Regions from separate parts of the Exiguobacterium sp. U13-1 genome, predicted to be linked through region 1. Evidence: riboswitches for the same ligand, from Rfam matches in the RefSeq annotation. Region 1 holds a riboswitch; each other region holds the start of a gene.

Region 1 (5,411 bases):
CAAGCGATGCTTTGACTGGAATCGGATTAACGTCACTGAACAAGGCACCGATGACCGGTAACAAGTCTGCCTGAATCCGGCGAGCCGTGATGAGATCTTGTGCGAGTAACGCCTCAGCAAGTGCTTGTGTCTCTGCTGGGTACGGGTTCGAAAGAACTGAGATGACGCCTTGTGCCCCCCATGCCATGTACGGCAGGATTTGATCATCATTTCCACAGAAGACCGCGAAATCTTCCGGAATCGCCGCCATCAGTTCACCCATGAAGCTGACGTCTCCACTCGCCTCCTTAAACGCTTGGATTCGTGGATGACGTGCTAACGTCACTGCTGTTTCGACTGCGATCGCAACTCCTGTCCGCGACGGAACGTTGTACAGCATGATTGGTAATTCGGTTGCATCAGCGACCGCCGTGAAATGTGCGACGAGACCCGCTTGCGATGTTTTATTGTAGTACGGTGTGACGAGCATCGCTGCGTCCGCACCGAGGCGCTCTGCGAGTAACGTCTTCTCGATTGTTGCTGCCGTGTTGTTCGAACCCGTTCCGGCAATGACTGGTACTCGTCCTGCCGTGATTTGAACGGCAGTCGCCAGTAGTTGTTCGAATTCCGTGTTCGTCAGTGTCGATCCTTCTCCTGTCGTTCCTCCGACGACAAGCGCCTGAATTCCTGCTGCGAGTTGTTGCTCGATCAAGCGTTCGAATACGTGTAGATCCAACTCGCCTGCTTCATTAAATGGTGTGACGAGCGCTGTACCTGCTCCTTTGAACATGAAGAACTCCTCCTTTTTTATGAATGAATCGACTGTTCGATTGCTTGGCGTGCGACTTGTACGGCATTCGAGGCGGCACCTTTTCGAATGTTGTCGGCTACACACCAGAGATGGAACGTGTTCGCGAGACTATCATCTTGTCGAATCCGACCGACGTAGACGTCGTCCGTACCACTTGCATCGAGTGGCATCGGATAACGCGTATTCGCGACATCATCGATGAGGACGACGCCCGGTGCGCCTTCAAGTGCTTCACGGATCGCTGCAACCGTCGTCGGCTGCGTAAACGTGACGTTGATCGCAACCGAGTGAGAATTCGTGACTGGAACACGCACACATGTCGCACTGACTGGTAGTGCTGGAAGATTGAAGATTTTCCGTGTTTCGTCAATCATCTTCTGCTCTTCTTTCGTATAGCCGTTCTCAAGGAACACATCGATATGTGGCAAGATGTTATCGTGAATCGGATGCGGATAATTGACGGGCTCTTCTCCCCGTGCTCCACGTGCCAGATCCTCGATTCCTTTTTGACCAGAACCGGATACGGCCTGATACGTCGTATAGTTGACACGCTCGAATCCCAGTGACTGGAGCGGTGCTAAGGCGACGACGGATTGAATCGTCGAACAGTTCGGATTTGCGATCAAGCGGTCCGTCGCTTGAATCGCTTGTGGATTGACTTCTGGCACGACAAGCGGAATCGTCTCCTGCATCCGGAAAGCACTTGAATTATCAACGACGAGTGTTCCGTTTTCAGCTAGTAACGGGGCATATTGTTCACTGATCGTTCCGCCCGCTGCGAACAACGCGACATCGATCCCGTCTTCCGTGATATTTGGTGTCAGCGCTTGGATCGTGATGGCTTCTCCCTTGAACTGTACCGTGTTCCCTGCTGAACGAGCAGAAGCGTAAGCGGACAGGCGGCTGACCGGGAAGTCCAGTTCGGCTAGTACTTGTAACATTTTTTGACCGACGGCGCCGGTTGCTCCAATGACTGCTACATGATACATCCTGTTTTCCTCCTTATAACTCGAACGCGTTTGCAATCGCTGCAACCGTCCGTTCAATATCTGCTTGTGCAATCGTGTATGAGATGCTGATTTCTGAAGTCGTAACTTGATAGAACGGAATGTTCTCTGCTCGGAAGATTGCGAACAATTTCGAAGCGACACCTGTTGCATCCCGCATCCCGATTCCGACGACAGATAATTTCGCATGTTGATTATGGCGATCGACCTTGACTGTCGTGAAGCGATCCATGATGTCTTTCAATGCTTCATCGAGGAACTCTTCCTCATCGAGTGGACATGAGAACGATAAGAAAATGTCACTGTCGAACGTCGTTTGACTGATCATGTCGATGTTGACGTGGCGATTGGATAACAGTTCGAAGATATCGGCTACTGCTGCATTCGTTTGCGGTACGTGTTTGATTGATACCGTCAAGACGTTCTTCGTCACACTAACACTCGTCACCGCTTTTTGTTCCATTGTTTCCGTCGCTCCCATGATCCATGTTCCCCTTTTCGATTCAAGTGTTTTCCCGACGAAGATGTGTACGCCGTATTTTTTTCCTAGTTCGACACTTCGCATTTCCATGACCTTCGACCCGAGGGCGCTCATTTCCATCATCTCATCATACGAGATATGTGGAATCGGTTGAGCGGCGGCATGGATTCGCGGATCAGCTGTATAGACACCGTCGACATCGGTATAGATTTCGCACCGTTTATCAAGGACTGCCGCAAGGGCAACTGCCGTTGTATCCGACCCACCCCGTCCAAGCGTCGTGACATCACCGAGTTCGTTGACACCTTGGAATCCGGCGACGATGACGACATCGTACGTTTCGAGTTTTTGTCGTAACAGATCTCCATCGATCTGTTTGATCTTACTTTTCGTATGCACACCCATCGTGCTGATCCCTGCTTGTGCGCCAGTTTGCGATAACGCTTTGACGCCGAGTGAGTTGAGGGCGATGCTGAGTAATGAAATCGTCTGTTCTTCTCCGATGGCAAGCAGCCGATCGAGTTCTCGCCGCTCGGGGCGATCCGTGATGGCTTGCGCCTGAGCGATCAAAGAATCTGTCATCTTGCCCATCGCCGAAACGACGACGACGAGTTTTTCACCTTCGGCTGCGCGACTCTTCAAATAATTCGCAATAGACTGAATCTGTTCGACAGTCGCAACCGAGCTTCCACCAAATTTAAGTACAGTTGTCACAATCCTATCTCCTTTGTCCCGATACAGAAAAAAACGACGGGCCGGTAGGAGCGTTCCTACGGCCCGTCGTTATCACGATCGGACAAACGAAGACGAAGTCATTCGTTCTTTTACGTAAGATAGCGCTCCGAAACATCGGTTTCGGCAGTACAACGGATCTTAACCGTTGTACCAGCAAACAAGAGTAAGCATCTTCTCGTTCACTTCGGCGGACTTCCCCTTTCACATCATTCGGCATGCTTGCCTTCAAGAATGATGCTACTCATGTCATCCGCGCCTCTATCTGTCGGTTGTTAGTTACAGTTATAGCAGACATCTTTTGTTAAATCCAGTCATTTGACTGATTTTTTTCAAAATTCGTCAATTCGCAAGATGCTGTTTCGCAAGTTCGAGTTGCTCTGAAACGGCAGCAAACCCTGTACCGCCGTAACTTGTCCGGCGTGCCACTGCTTGAACCGGATCGAGGAGCGGATAGACTTCTTCTGTGATATCAGGATGGAATGTTTGATACGTCTCAAGGTTCAAATCTTTCAAGAAACAGCCATTCTGTACACAGTAAAGGACAGCCTTCCCAACGATTTCATGTGCTTCTCGGAATGGTATGCCTTTCGTCACGAGGTAGTCGGCGAGTTCCGTTGCGTTCGAGAAGTCTTGCATTGTCGCCTTCTTGAGCGCTTCGGTCTTAAACGTCGCGGATTCAATCATTCCGGTGAAGATTTGAACGGACTGGAGGACGGTATCCGCTGTATCGAAGACCCCTTCTTTATCCTCTTGCATGTCTTTATTGTAAGCGAGCGGTAATGCTTTCATCGTCGTTAAGAAGCCCATTAGATTGCCGTAGACACGTCCTGTTTTCCCACGAATCAATTCCGCGAAATCAGGATTTTTCTTTTGTGGCATCATGCTCGATCCTGTCGAGAAGGCATCGGACAACTCGATGAAGCCAAATTCTTGCGACGCCCAGATGATGATTTCTTCACAAAAACGTGATAGATGCATCATGACGGTCGAGGCGATCCCGAGGTATTCGATGACAAAGTCCCGGTCGGAGACGGCGTCGAGGCTGTTCGGATAGATCGATTCAAATCCGAGCAACTCGGCAGAACGGAAACGATCAATCGGGAATGTCGTACCGGCGAGCGCGCCTGCCCCGAGCGGTGATTTCCGGATTCGTTTTTGGTTGTCCGTCAACCGTTCAACGTCCCGTTCAAACATCCAGAAGTACGCAAGCAAGTGATGCGCAAGCGAGATCGGTTGCGCCCGTTGCAAATGTGTATAGCCCGGCATGACCGTCTCGATATGTTGCTCGGCTTGTTCCGTGATGACCGATTGGAGCTCACGTAATGCCGTCGTCAACGCTTCGACATGTTGCTCCATCCATAGATGCAAGTCGGTTGCGACCTGGTCGTTTCGACTCCGTGCCGTGTGCAGTTTCCCTGCGACTGGACCAATCTGTTCCGTCAACAACCGCTCAAGGTTCATATGAATGTCTTCATCCGCTAGCGTATACACATGATCCGCTACTGTCGCTTCTAGTTGCTTTAGTCCTTGCTCGATTTGTGTCCACTCGTCTTGAGCGAGGATTCCTTGTTCAAATAACATCTGCGCGTGCGCAAGACTTCCTTTCAAATCGACACTTGCTAACTTTTGATCGAACGTGATCGATGCTCCGAAGGCTTCCGCTTGAGCGGAAGCACTTTCCGTAAAACGTCCACCCCAGAGTTTGGTCATTTCGTCACACCCGCCTGACGATGAACACTTGCATGCGTCGAAACAGCAAGACCGTGTAATTTGATGAATCCTTTTGCTGCTTCATGATCAAACGCATCTTCTTTCGTATACGTCGCAAGCTTTTCATCGTAGAGCGAGACAGCAGACTGACGACCTGTCACGGTTGCGTTTCCTTTGAACAGTTTGACGCGAACTTCTCCTGTGACGTCCTGTTGCGTCGCCATCAAGAAAGCTTTCAGACCTTTCGTCAATGGTGCGTGGAAGAGACCGTTATAGATTGTTTCTGCATATTGTTTGCTGAGTAACGGTTTAAAATGAGCGACGTCTTTCGTCAATGTGATCGTCTCAAGTGCGGCGTGTGCTTTCAATAGAACAGTCGCGCCAGGGCACTCGTACACTTCCCGTGATTTGATTCCGACGAGACGGTTCTCGACGTGGTCAATCCGTCCGACGCCGTGCGCTCCAGCGATGATATTCAGTTCCGTGATCAGTTTTGCGAGTGGATACGTCGTGCCGTTAATGGAAACCGGAACGCCTGCTTCAAAGCCGATGATGACTTCTTCCGCCTGATCTGGAGCGTCTTCAGGTGCTACCGTCAACGCGTAAGCGTCTTGCGGTGGTTCTGTCCACGGGTTTTCTAGGACGCCACACTCATTACTCCGTCCCCAAAGGTTCATATCGATCGAGT
Region 2 (5,411 bases), 340 kb from region 1:
ATGAAAAAGGAGTGAAATATGGATGAATGAGAGCCGTGATCCTCGACCAAAACGGTCACGTGACCGTATTACAATGGTATTATTTCGTTTACTGAAGACGCACAGCTTCTCAAGTATTACGGTCAAAATGTTGACGGATGGAGCCGGTGTGAACCGTTCGACCTTCTACGCACACTATACGGATAAGTATGATTTGCTTGACCAAATCGTTGAGGAGCAAATGAAGGCACTTGAACAAGCGATTCGGATCACCGGTACAGGAACTGCCTTTCCGACAGTCGAGCAGGTGAGTCGCTATTTTGCTCGGTTGTTCATTCATATCGAAGAAAATGAATTATTCTATCAGACGATGCTTGTTCAAGGACCGATCAAAACGTTCATCTCGCGCTTTCTCGATACGTTGAAAGAGAATTACCGACTAATGTTTCGACCGCAAATCACAGAAGAAGCTACGTTCGTCGATCGGGACTTATTATTAAACTATGTCATTGGTGGACAGTTGGGATTGTTGATTTCTTGGTTACGAAACGGTCGACCGTATTCATCAGAGTATATGGCAGAACAATTAAGTCGGATGATCGTCTTTGGAACAGTAGAAAGCATCGGTTTTCCTAAAGAGCCGGAATGAAGACGTAAAAAAAGACACTTCCCTACGGAAGTGTCCAGTCAGGTTAAGCTTGTCGGAATGCAAGTTCTTTCGTGTAGATCGTACTCCGATTCCGTCCGCTTTCTTTTGAGTAATACAACGCTTTATCTGCCTGTTGTAATGCTTCAAGTGACGTATGAGAACCACTAGAATGCGCGATTCCAAGCGAAATCGTGATTTGTAGATCAGGTACATCTGCTGTCGGGAACAGGTTACGTGCGACCGTCAGCCGAGCTAGTTCTGCGATTTTTTGCGCTTCTTTCGCCGAAGTACTTGGTAAGATGATTAAAAATTCTTCACCACCGTACCGTCCGACGAGGTCGTCTGGACGCGTCAAGGAAGCAAGAGTCATGCCGAGTTGGCGTAACACATCATCGCCCGCATCATGACCATATGTATCATTGACATGCTTGAAGAAATCGATATCGATGAGTACAAGCGAATAGCCTTGGTCGGTCGAACCGACAAGCGAAAGGGAGTCATCAAGACGACGACGATTGGCGAGCCCTGTCAATGCATCCGTCATGGCGAGTTTCTGCTGATACTGGATGTTTTCGAAGTGACGGCGTAATTCCGTTAGCAATCGAAAAGCGACAAAGCCAGCTAATAAATTAAAGAAGACGTACGCAATCGAGATTTTAAAGAATGTCGACCAGCTGTGCGTCAGGATGTAGATGGCGGGTAACGAATAGAGAATACCGACCAACACCATAAGCTGAAAATGACGCATCGAGACATGGACGAATCGACGAATGATTCCGATTGTCGTGATGAACAAGACGATGATCAGCGTAGATAAATAAAAACCTTCCATTTGATCAACTGGTGTTAAAAAGTAACGTGTCCCAATGATCATCGCACCCGCAACGATGGCGCTTGGAAAACCACCGAACAGCATGGCGATCGCGACGGGAACGATACGTAAATCAACACGGGCGACATCGATTTGGATCCCATTGAACATCAATAAAACCGCAATCAGACCACAGATCGCTCCGAGTATAAGTCGAATGCTCCATTTGGAGTTCAATGAAATACGCGGTTGATTTCGAAACGGTAAGAACAAGAGAGTAATCGTTGTAAACAGTAGACAAAAGTTAATGATGAATTGATTCATGATGGACAACAAATCCTCCCAACTCCCCCAGCTAACAGATTTCCATATATATACTTCCAGTATACTCAAGTAGATAACGGTTAGACAGAGGGAAATCTTTAGATAAAATAGAAAAAACGGTAGAAAATCTACCGTTTTTAAGAAGACGAAGTAAGTGTATCCTCATCCATCGTCTGTAAAATTTTATTAAAAACATGAACCATCGTTTCAAGCTCTTCTTCTGTCAATGTGCCGAAGCGATCTTGTAAATAGTTTTTCCGGACGATTTCGAGATCCCGAAATGCACGTTCACCGTCCTCCGTCAAAGCGAGGACGATTGAACGACGATCTTCCGTCGAACGTGTTCGGGTGACATATCCTTGTTTATACAGCTTATCCGTCAAAGCAGTGACTTGACTCGTCGCGAGCTCAAATTGTTCCGCAAGAAGCGTCGGGCGCTGAGGACCATTTTCTGAAAGGCTTCGTAAGATGAAAAACTCACTCCGGGTCGCCGTTCCTTCAAATAGCCGGTTAAGTTCACGTCGCAGGGTACGAAGAATGACACGCATTTGTTCCTCGAGTCGATAAGTTAGCAAATCACGTTCCTGTGGCATGCAAGCAGCATCCTTTCTCTCAGTGGACTTCTACCATTTAGTGTACTAAACATATCGGATTTTTACCATCGACTACCCCAGATTCGAAAAAGGCAATTGACAATTTCGTGGCGTTTTGTGTAATATGGCGTAGTAATAACTAACTTAATTCAGTTCTCACTCAACCAGTGGGATGGAGGTTGCAGTTCTTAAGAGTACGGTTACGGATGTCGTCAAGCGACAGATGAGGTGACCTGAAAGGAAGAATTGCCGAAATCAATCATCGCTTTGAAGATGATCGATTGGGATTAGATCAAATAGGTCTAATACTGTCACAAGTCGGGTATCACCTACTTGTGGAGAGCTATCTTTCACGACGGTAGAATGAGGCGCATCCATTTTATTATGTTGCGTTCTCATCTTCCATCTGGAAGATGAGGGCGCTTTTTGTTTTTTCATTCAAAAAGTGTCCTCTCAAAAATTTATTAAAGAGAGAAGCGAACGAAATGAACAATCTAGATGTGAAACAAACAACAGATTCGACAGCAGAAGGATTAAAACGTGGATTACAAGCCCGTCATATGTCAATGATCGCCATCGGTGGAGCGATCGGAACAGGACTCTTCATTGCGTCCGGTGCTTCCGTCGCAGCAGCAGGACCAGGTGGTGCGCTCCTATCGTATGCAATCGTTGGTCTGATGGTCTACTTCCTAATGACAAGTCTTGGTGAAATGGCAGCGTACATGCCGGTCGCTGGATCCTTCTCGACATATGGAACGAAATTCGTCGATCCATCATTCGGCTTTGCACTCGGCTGGAACTACTGGTACAACTGGGCAGTCACGATCGCAGTCGAGCTCGTCGCAGCACAAATCGTCATGACGTATTGGTTCCCGGATGTTCCTGGATTTTATTTCAGTGCCTTGTTCCTCTTACTCATGATTGGCTTGAACTACTTCTCCGTTAAAGGATTCGGGGAAGCGGAGTATTGGTTCGCGATGATTAAAGTCGTTACCGTCATCGTCTTCTTAGTCGTCGGTGTTGCGATGATTTTCGGTGTCTTTACATCGGAGCCACCGGTTGGCTTTAAAAACTTTGCTCTTGGCGATGCACCGTTCGTCGGTGGGATTCCTGCCGTCATCGGAATCATTCTTGTTGCTGGATTCAGTTTCCAAGGAACGGAGCTCGTCGGGATTGCCGCGGGTGAGTCAGAAGACCCGAAAAAGAACGTTCCTAAAGCAGTCAAACAAGTTTTCTGGCGTATCTTACTTTTCTACGTCTTCGCGATTTTCGTCATCGGAATGCTCATTCCGTATACGAGTCCGAACTTGGTTTCGAATGACATTACGGACGTAGCGGTTAGTCCGTTTACGCTCGTCTTTGAAAAAGCAGGTCTTGCGTTCTCAGCAGCACTCATGAACGCTGTCATCTTGACGTCTGTTCTATCTGCCGGAAACTCAGGCATGTATGCTTCGACACGGATGCTGTATACACTTGCGCGCCAAGGCGATGCACCGAAGTTATTCGCGAAAGTCTCGAAAAACGGTGTACCCCGTCACGCCTTGCTTGCAACAGGTGCAGTCGGTGCGCTCTGTTTCTTGACGTCGATGTTTGGTGGACAAGTCTACCTGTGGTTACTCAATGCTTCCGGGATGACAGGATTCATCGCATGGCTCGGGATTGCGATCAGTCACTATCGCTTCCGTAAAGGATTCGTTGCACAAGGTCACTCGTTGAAAGACTTACCATATGTTGCACCAGCGTTCCCGTTCGGTCCGCTGTTCGCATTCGGTCTTTGTTTCCTTGTCATCGTTGGTCAAAACTATGCCGCATTCCTCGCTGATCAAATCGATTGGGTTGGGATTGCTGCGACGTACGTCGGTATTCCATTGTTCCTTGCCTTCTGGTTAGGACATAAATTCAAAAACCGGACGTCGATCGTTCGTTATGACGAGATGGACTTCCCAGAACATCCGCGTCAATCGTAATGTGTGAACCACCTTCTATAATGAAGGTGGTTTTTTTATTTCTTTAAATGAAAACGTTTTCTAAAATATAGTTTTGGAAAAGTATAAAAAAGGAATCAATGAATACATATTACAAGAATAGAAAACATGAATGAAGAATAGGGGGGAGACGCATGACTACATCTGAATTATTTTTCACATTAGGTTCTGCAGCGTTTTTCATGTTGCTCGTTGCCTACATATCCTATCGATTGACGCGTGGGAAAACACAAGGCGTCGATGAATACTTCTTAGCGGGGCGAGGTCTAAGTGGCGTTTTCATTGCCGGATCATTACTACTGACGAATTTGTCGGCAGAACAGTTGATTGGACTCAATGGACAATCCTTCATGGGGAATATGTCGAGTATGGCATGGGAAGTTACGGCGGGATTTGCTGCAATCATCATGGCCATCTATCTGCTCCCGAAATTTCTCGGGCTAGGTATCTCGACATTACCGGAATACTTAAGTCACCGGTATGATGAGACGGTTCGCCGGATGACAGTCTTACTCTTTTTACTTGGATATATGTGTGTCACGATTCCTTCGATGCTTTATTCGGGTGGAATTGCTGTCTTGCAGCTGTTCGATGTTCCGGAATTATTTGGTCTCAGTTATACGCAATCCCTTTGGTTAGTCGTCTGGGTCGTTGGAATCATCGGAGCGATTTATGCAATTTTTGGAGGACTACGTGCGGTGGCTGTCTCCGATACCTTGAACGGGATTGGGCTTGTCTTCGTTGGATTCCTAGTTCCGGTGCTTGGCTTTATCGCGCTGGGTGACGGGAATTTGCTTCAAGGAATGAAGACGATTGCGACTGTGCAACCGGAGAAGCTGAACGCAATCGGAAGCTCAACCGATGCCGTTCCGTTCTTTTCGATTTTCACGGGCATCCTATTTGCGAACTTATTTTATTGGTCACTCAATCAATATGTCATTCAACGTGTGCTCGGGGCAAAAGATTTGAAGGAAGGACAGAAGGGCGTCTTGATGACAGGCTTCTTGAAGTTATTAGTTCCGATCTTCATGCTGATTCCTGGGATCATTGCCTATCACTTATATGGGAAC
Region 3 (5,411 bases), 630 kb from region 1:
CGACAAGTGCCAGTTTTTGTTTCATCCCTTTTGACATCTTACGGATTTTTGTCTTCGTCTCAAAGGGAAAGCGTTTCAACAACAGTTGTCGCCGTGCCAGGTCACTACCATGCAGTCGTTGCATCAAATCGAGCATGTCTGCTCCTGTCATGTCTCCAGGCAAACTAATTTCTCCCGGCAAATAACCGACCAATTGCTTCACTTCTTTACTTTGCTTCCAGCAATCAAAACCACCGATCGTCGCCTTTCCATCGTCCGCAGCCAGTAATCCCATCAAATGTCGGAGTGTCGTTGATTTTCCAGATCCGTTTGGTCCGATGAAACCGAATATCGTACCCGGATCAACTGTAAAACTGACATCGAATATCCCACGCCCCGGTGCAAACTCTTTCGTGACATGCTCCAAACGGATCATCATCCGACCTCCTCATCCCCTATTTTTCTCATCACTGTATTCATACCCGTTTTGAAGCAGTTTGTTCGGATCAAAGCGATAGATGACGAACCGCTCGTCATGATTTTTTTCGTAGAGGTCTCGTAATCGAATCTCATCGACTTGCTCGAATACGGTATGTCGCTCTAAATATTCCCGGTATTCATCGGTCGGGTAATACAAGATGAGATCTACCGAACGCGAGGAACGCTCGACCGAACTTAAAATCTGATCAATCACTTTCATGAAAATTTGGGAAGAGAATGGATTGAAGAAATAAAACTTATTCGCCTCGTCCGGAATGACGTACTGCTCAGCATACGCCTGTTCAAATCGTAAACTTCCCGAACGTCGCTTTCGTCTACTTTCGTAATTCGCCATGTTCCGAAGCGCATCTTCGTAAAATTGTCCATTCATCTCGATTCCGATGACGGAACAATCGAATCGGTCGTGTAAGTAAAAGTTCAAACGCCCTTTCCCACACCCGAAATCAATGACAGTGTCCTGTTTTTGAAACGGATAGGTTTCGCATAATTCGTCTAGTGCCGCATAAGGTGTCGGTTCATATCGATTATAGTGACTAAACACACCATATAGATGTTGCATCTCAATGGTCTCGATTCGTAATCGTTGATCGTATTCCTGTTCATTCATCGTCTTTTGTTCCTTCTTTCCGGCATTCTTACCCTCATCGTACTATACTGAAGAAGTACGTTACTCGTTTTTTGAAAGGGGATTTTATGATGATCGTCGTTACGAACCGGATTAAAGTCAAAAAAGGGATGGCTGCAGCTCTCGCTCCTCGTTTTACGCGTCCAAGTGGACTCGATACGATGGACGGATTCATCCGCGTCGAGGTCTTATTGACGCAAAATATCGAAGAACACGATGAAATGAACGTCAACATGTACTGGGAAGACATGAAGAGTTTTCAAGCGTGGCGGGAAAGTGACGATTTCAAAGCGTCACATAGTCGACCTGCGAGTAGTGAGGCAGGAGAATCGCCAATGCTCGGCAGCGAGATTCTGACATATGAAGTCGCTTCGGTCAAAGAACGCGCATGATGCACGAAAAGGACTCGTCTCGAGTCCTTTTTTAGATACCTATATACAAATAGTGAAAGGGTCGAATTGTCACAAATGGTATTATTTGTTATCATAGTGCCATTACAGAGAGAGAGGGTCCTTCATGAATTCATTAACTATATTTGAACAAGCCATTCGTAGCTTACCTGACGATCGTACGTTACGACGTGATGAATTATGGACGGACGATTTTTTATTGCAACAGGAGAACGAGCTGACCGTCTATTACTCTCCGATTGGCGAATATGTCAATACTGAAGCAAAAGTCGTCATCATCGGGATCACACCAGGTTTTGAACAGATGCGAATCGCTTTCGAAGAAGCGACGGATGCCCTCCATCATGGTGTTTCATTAGAAGAGACGGCACGCCTCGTCAAATATACAGCAAGCTTTGCCGGAACGATGCGACGTAACCTCGTTCAGATGCTTGATACACTCGAACTTCCAGCATTGCTCGGAATTGAGACGACAGCTAGCTTATTTCATCAACATCAAAAATTATTGCAACCGACGTCGCTGTTAAAGCAACCCGTCTTTTATCGCGAAAAGAATTACTCGGGTCATCAACCGAAAATCAGCCGTAGTCCTTTGCTAAAACATTATGCAGAAGAACACTTCGTCGCTGAAATCAATCAGCTACGCGAACCGGCGCTATTGATTCCGCTCGGTCGTGTCGTCGAGACACAAGTCCGTGGGTTGATTCATGACGGACGAATCGAACAGCATCAGCTTCTTTCGGGATTCCCTCATCCCTCTGGTGCGAATGGTCATCGAAAAAAACAATTCGAAGAAAACCAAGCCTATTTGATGAAACAGCTCATTCAACATTTTGCTGAATAAATAACTTTATCTTAAATTATCAGAATATATGGTTGAATCGTTTCTGAATTACATGATAAAGTGTCCATAAGAACAGAATATGACTATTCTATCGATGAGGTAGAGGCGCGATTTCAATCAGTACTTGGTCCGAGGATGACAACGAAGACGACTACAGGAAAGGTGACATCGCCGAAATGACAGTATGTGTCTAACATATCGTCGTTGGTCGATTCGGGAAACACCCGATCGATTGCCATACATAGTACTTGTATGGAGCGCTCCAATTCGGCTAAGAAAGACGCATCCAGCGAGGGTGTCGGCTTTGTTGCCGGTGCCCTTGCTTTTTTTGTGCCGCGGGGTCTCATCTTTAAGCCATTTATTAAAGAGGAGGATATTTTTCATGGTCAACTATTCAGATTCCATCATTGCCCTTGTACCTGCTTTACTAGCTATCTTATTAGCCATCTTTACACGAAAGGTCGTTCTTTCGTTAGGTGTCGGCATTCTCGTCGGTGCCCTGTTACTCCACCGTTTTAATCCGATCGATACGATAACCTATCTCGGCAAGAACATCTTCAGCCTGTTTTGGGCGGACGGTGCCTTGAACGAGTGGAACGTCTTATTACTTGTCTTCTTGTTATTGCTCGGCGTCCTTTCCACGCTCATTCAGACATCAGGTGGCGCTCGTGCCTTCGGTGAATGGGCTTCTACGCACGTCAAAACGGCGCGTGGTGCACGCTTAGTCGCCTTCGGACTCGGTATCTTGATTTTCATCGATGATTACTTCAATAGTCTTGCTGTCGGAAACGTTAGTCGTCCGTTAACGGATCGTCGTGGTGTCTCACGAGCGAAACTTGCCTATTTGATCGACTCAACAGCTGCGCCTGTTTGTGTCATCAGTCCGCTTTCGAGTTGGGGCGCATTCATCATCTCCATCATCGCCGGTATCTTAACGACGCACTCGATTACGGATTACTCAGCGTTTAGTGCCTTCATGATGATCGTTCCAATGAACTTCTATGCGATTTTCGCGTTACTTTTAACACTTTACATCGCTTACTCTGGCGTCTCTGTCGGACCGATGAAACAGCATGAACGTCGTGCCGCGAAAGGTGAACTTTTTGATGCATCAAAAGGAACACCGATGGGGATGGCAAAAGAGGTCAACGAACATACGAATGGAAAAGTACGGGATCTCGTCGTTCCGATCGTCGTTCTCGTCATCGCTACGATCAGTGCGTTGCTCGGAACAGGTGCTCAGGCACTTGCTGCCGACAATCGCCCGTTTACTTTAATTGGAGCATTTGAATCGACAGACGTCACACGTTCACTCGTCGCAGGTGTCGTCATTAGTTTAATCGTCGCTTTCCTGATGCTGATCGGACGGAAAATTCCGGGTCGCGATTACCGGGTAAGCATCGTTGCTGGTATGCGTTCGATGTGGCCAGCAGTCGTGATTCTGTTATTCGCTTGGACGATCATCGCTGTCATCGGTGACATGAAAACCGGTGACTATCTTGCAAGCTTCGTCAGCAACTCGATTTCTGCTTCGTACTTGCCATTCTTGTTATTCTTGATTGCCGGCTTGATGGCATTCTCGACAGGAACAAGTTGGGGCACATTCGGGATCATGTTGCCAATCGGTGCGGATCTCGTCATGGCTGTCGATGCCTCACTCTTGTTACCGACGCTTGCTGCCGTTCTTGCTGGATCTGTCTTCGGTGACCATTGTTCACCGATTTCCGATACGACGATCCTCAGTTCGACAGGGGCTGGATCACATCATATCGACCACGTTACGACACAGTTACCGTATGCGCTAGTCGGTGCCGTCACTGCAGCAGTCGGTTATTTAGTCATCGGTTTCACGGAGTCTTCGGTCTACGGTTTCATCGGAGCTCTTGTCACATTCGTACTCTTCATCGTCGTCTTGAACGTTCTCTCAAAAAAAGGAGAAACCGCTTCGGATTTACAGACGGATTAATGTAGCATTTTACGAAAAAAGGCATTGGATGCGCGCATCCAATGCCTTTTTTATATCTATTCGTTTCACACCATCAGTAAACACACATCATTCGCAAACGCTACTGGATCCTCGAGTGGAAGCCCTTCGACAAGCAATGCTTGTTGGTACATCAGTTTGGTATAGCGCTCGAATTTCGAACGATCGTTTTGATACGCCGTTTCAAGAGAGTGGAATACCGCGTGTGACGGATTCAATTCAAGAATCTTGACCGCTTCTACCCCTTCGTTATTCGGCATCGCCTTCAGGATTTTCTCCATCTCGATCGAGACGGCGCCATCCGTCGCAAAACAGACGGGATGCGATTTGAGACGCGTCGATGCCTTAACTTCCTTGACTTGTCCACTTAGCACTTCCTGCATCGCTTGGAACATCTCTGCTTGTGCGTCCGTCGTCTCCGCTTCTTCTGCTTCAATCCCTAGATCGCTACTCGTGACCGACTTGAACGTCTTCTCGTTGTACGTCACGAGCATCTGGATCGCGAACTCATCGATCTCTTCCGTGAAGTACAAGATGTCGTATCCTTTATCACGGACGAGCTCGGATTGTGGTAACTTATCTAAACGATTCGTACTCTCACCAGCGGCGTAGTAGATATGCGCTTGATCTTCTGGCATCGCTGCGACGTATTCCGCGAGTGTGATCAACTTCTTCTCCTTCGCCGAGTAGAAGAGGATGAGGTCCTGCACCTGTTCCTTGTGCATGCCGTAATCATTGTACATACCGAACTTCAGCTGACGTCCGAACGCTTGATAGAACGTTTCGTACTTCGCGCGATCTTCACGCAAGAGGGCTTCAAGTTGTGTCTTGATCTTACTTTGGATGTTTTTCGCGATCAGCTTCAATTGACGATCGTGTTGTAGAAGTTCACGCGAGATGTTGAGCGATAAGTCCTCCGAGTCGACCATTCCTTTGACGAAACTGAAATGGTCCGGCAGCAAGTCACTGCATTTTTCCATGATCAAGACACCATTCGCATAAAGCTCGAGACCTTTTTCAAATTCCTTCGAATAATAATCGTACGGTGCCTGCTCCGGAATGAATAAG

Evidence for each region. A riboswitch is a leader RNA that binds a small molecule or an ion and turns the genes downstream of it on or off. The one in region 1 is predicted to bind lysine.
Region 2: another riboswitch for lysine. It lies ahead of ESP131_RS03450 (amino acid permease); the one in region 1 lies ahead of ESP131_RS04995 (aspartate kinase).
Region 3: another riboswitch for lysine. It lies ahead of ESP131_RS01845 (Na+/H+ antiporter NhaC family protein); the one in region 1 lies ahead of ESP131_RS04995 (aspartate kinase).

Annotation. Positions count from the first base shown of each region.
Region 1 covers NZ_CP015731.1:974,326-979,736, reverse strand. Annotated here, with positions in the region: gene dapA (4-hydroxy-tetrahydrodipicolinate synthase) at 1-769, opposite strand, end outside; gene ESP131_RS05000 (aspartate-semialdehyde dehydrogenase) at 787-1,779, opposite strand; gene ESP131_RS04995 (aspartate kinase) at 1,793-2,992, opposite strand; lysine riboswitch at 3,105-3,282, opposite strand; gene argH (argininosuccinate lyase) at 3,353-4,723, opposite strand; gene ESP131_RS04985 (argininosuccinate synthase) at 4,720-5,411, opposite strand, start outside.
Region 2 covers NZ_CP015731.1:637,901-643,311, forward strand. Annotated here, with positions in the region: gene ESP131_RS03435 (TetR/AcrR family transcriptional regulator) at 23-628, shown strand; gene ESP131_RS03440 (diguanylate cyclase) at 672-1,763, opposite strand; gene ESP131_RS03445 (MarR family winged helix-turn-helix transcriptional regulator) at 1,901-2,356, opposite strand; lysine riboswitch at 2,522-2,710, shown strand; gene ESP131_RS03450 (amino acid permease) at 2,842-4,323, shown strand; gene ESP131_RS03455 (solute:sodium symporter family transporter) at 4,476-5,411, shown strand, end outside.
Region 3 covers NZ_CP015731.1:348,905-354,315, forward strand. Annotated here, with positions in the region: gene ESP131_RS01825 (ABC transporter ATP-binding protein) at 1-418, opposite strand, end outside; gene ESP131_RS01830 (methyltransferase) at 428-1,087, opposite strand; gene ESP131_RS01835 (heme oxygenase) at 1,177-1,497, shown strand; gene ESP131_RS01840 (uracil-DNA glycosylase family protein) at 1,622-2,359, shown strand; lysine riboswitch at 2,452-2,630, shown strand; gene ESP131_RS01845 (Na+/H+ antiporter NhaC family protein) at 2,742-4,325, shown strand; gene htpG (molecular chaperone HtpG) at 4,391-5,411, opposite strand, start outside.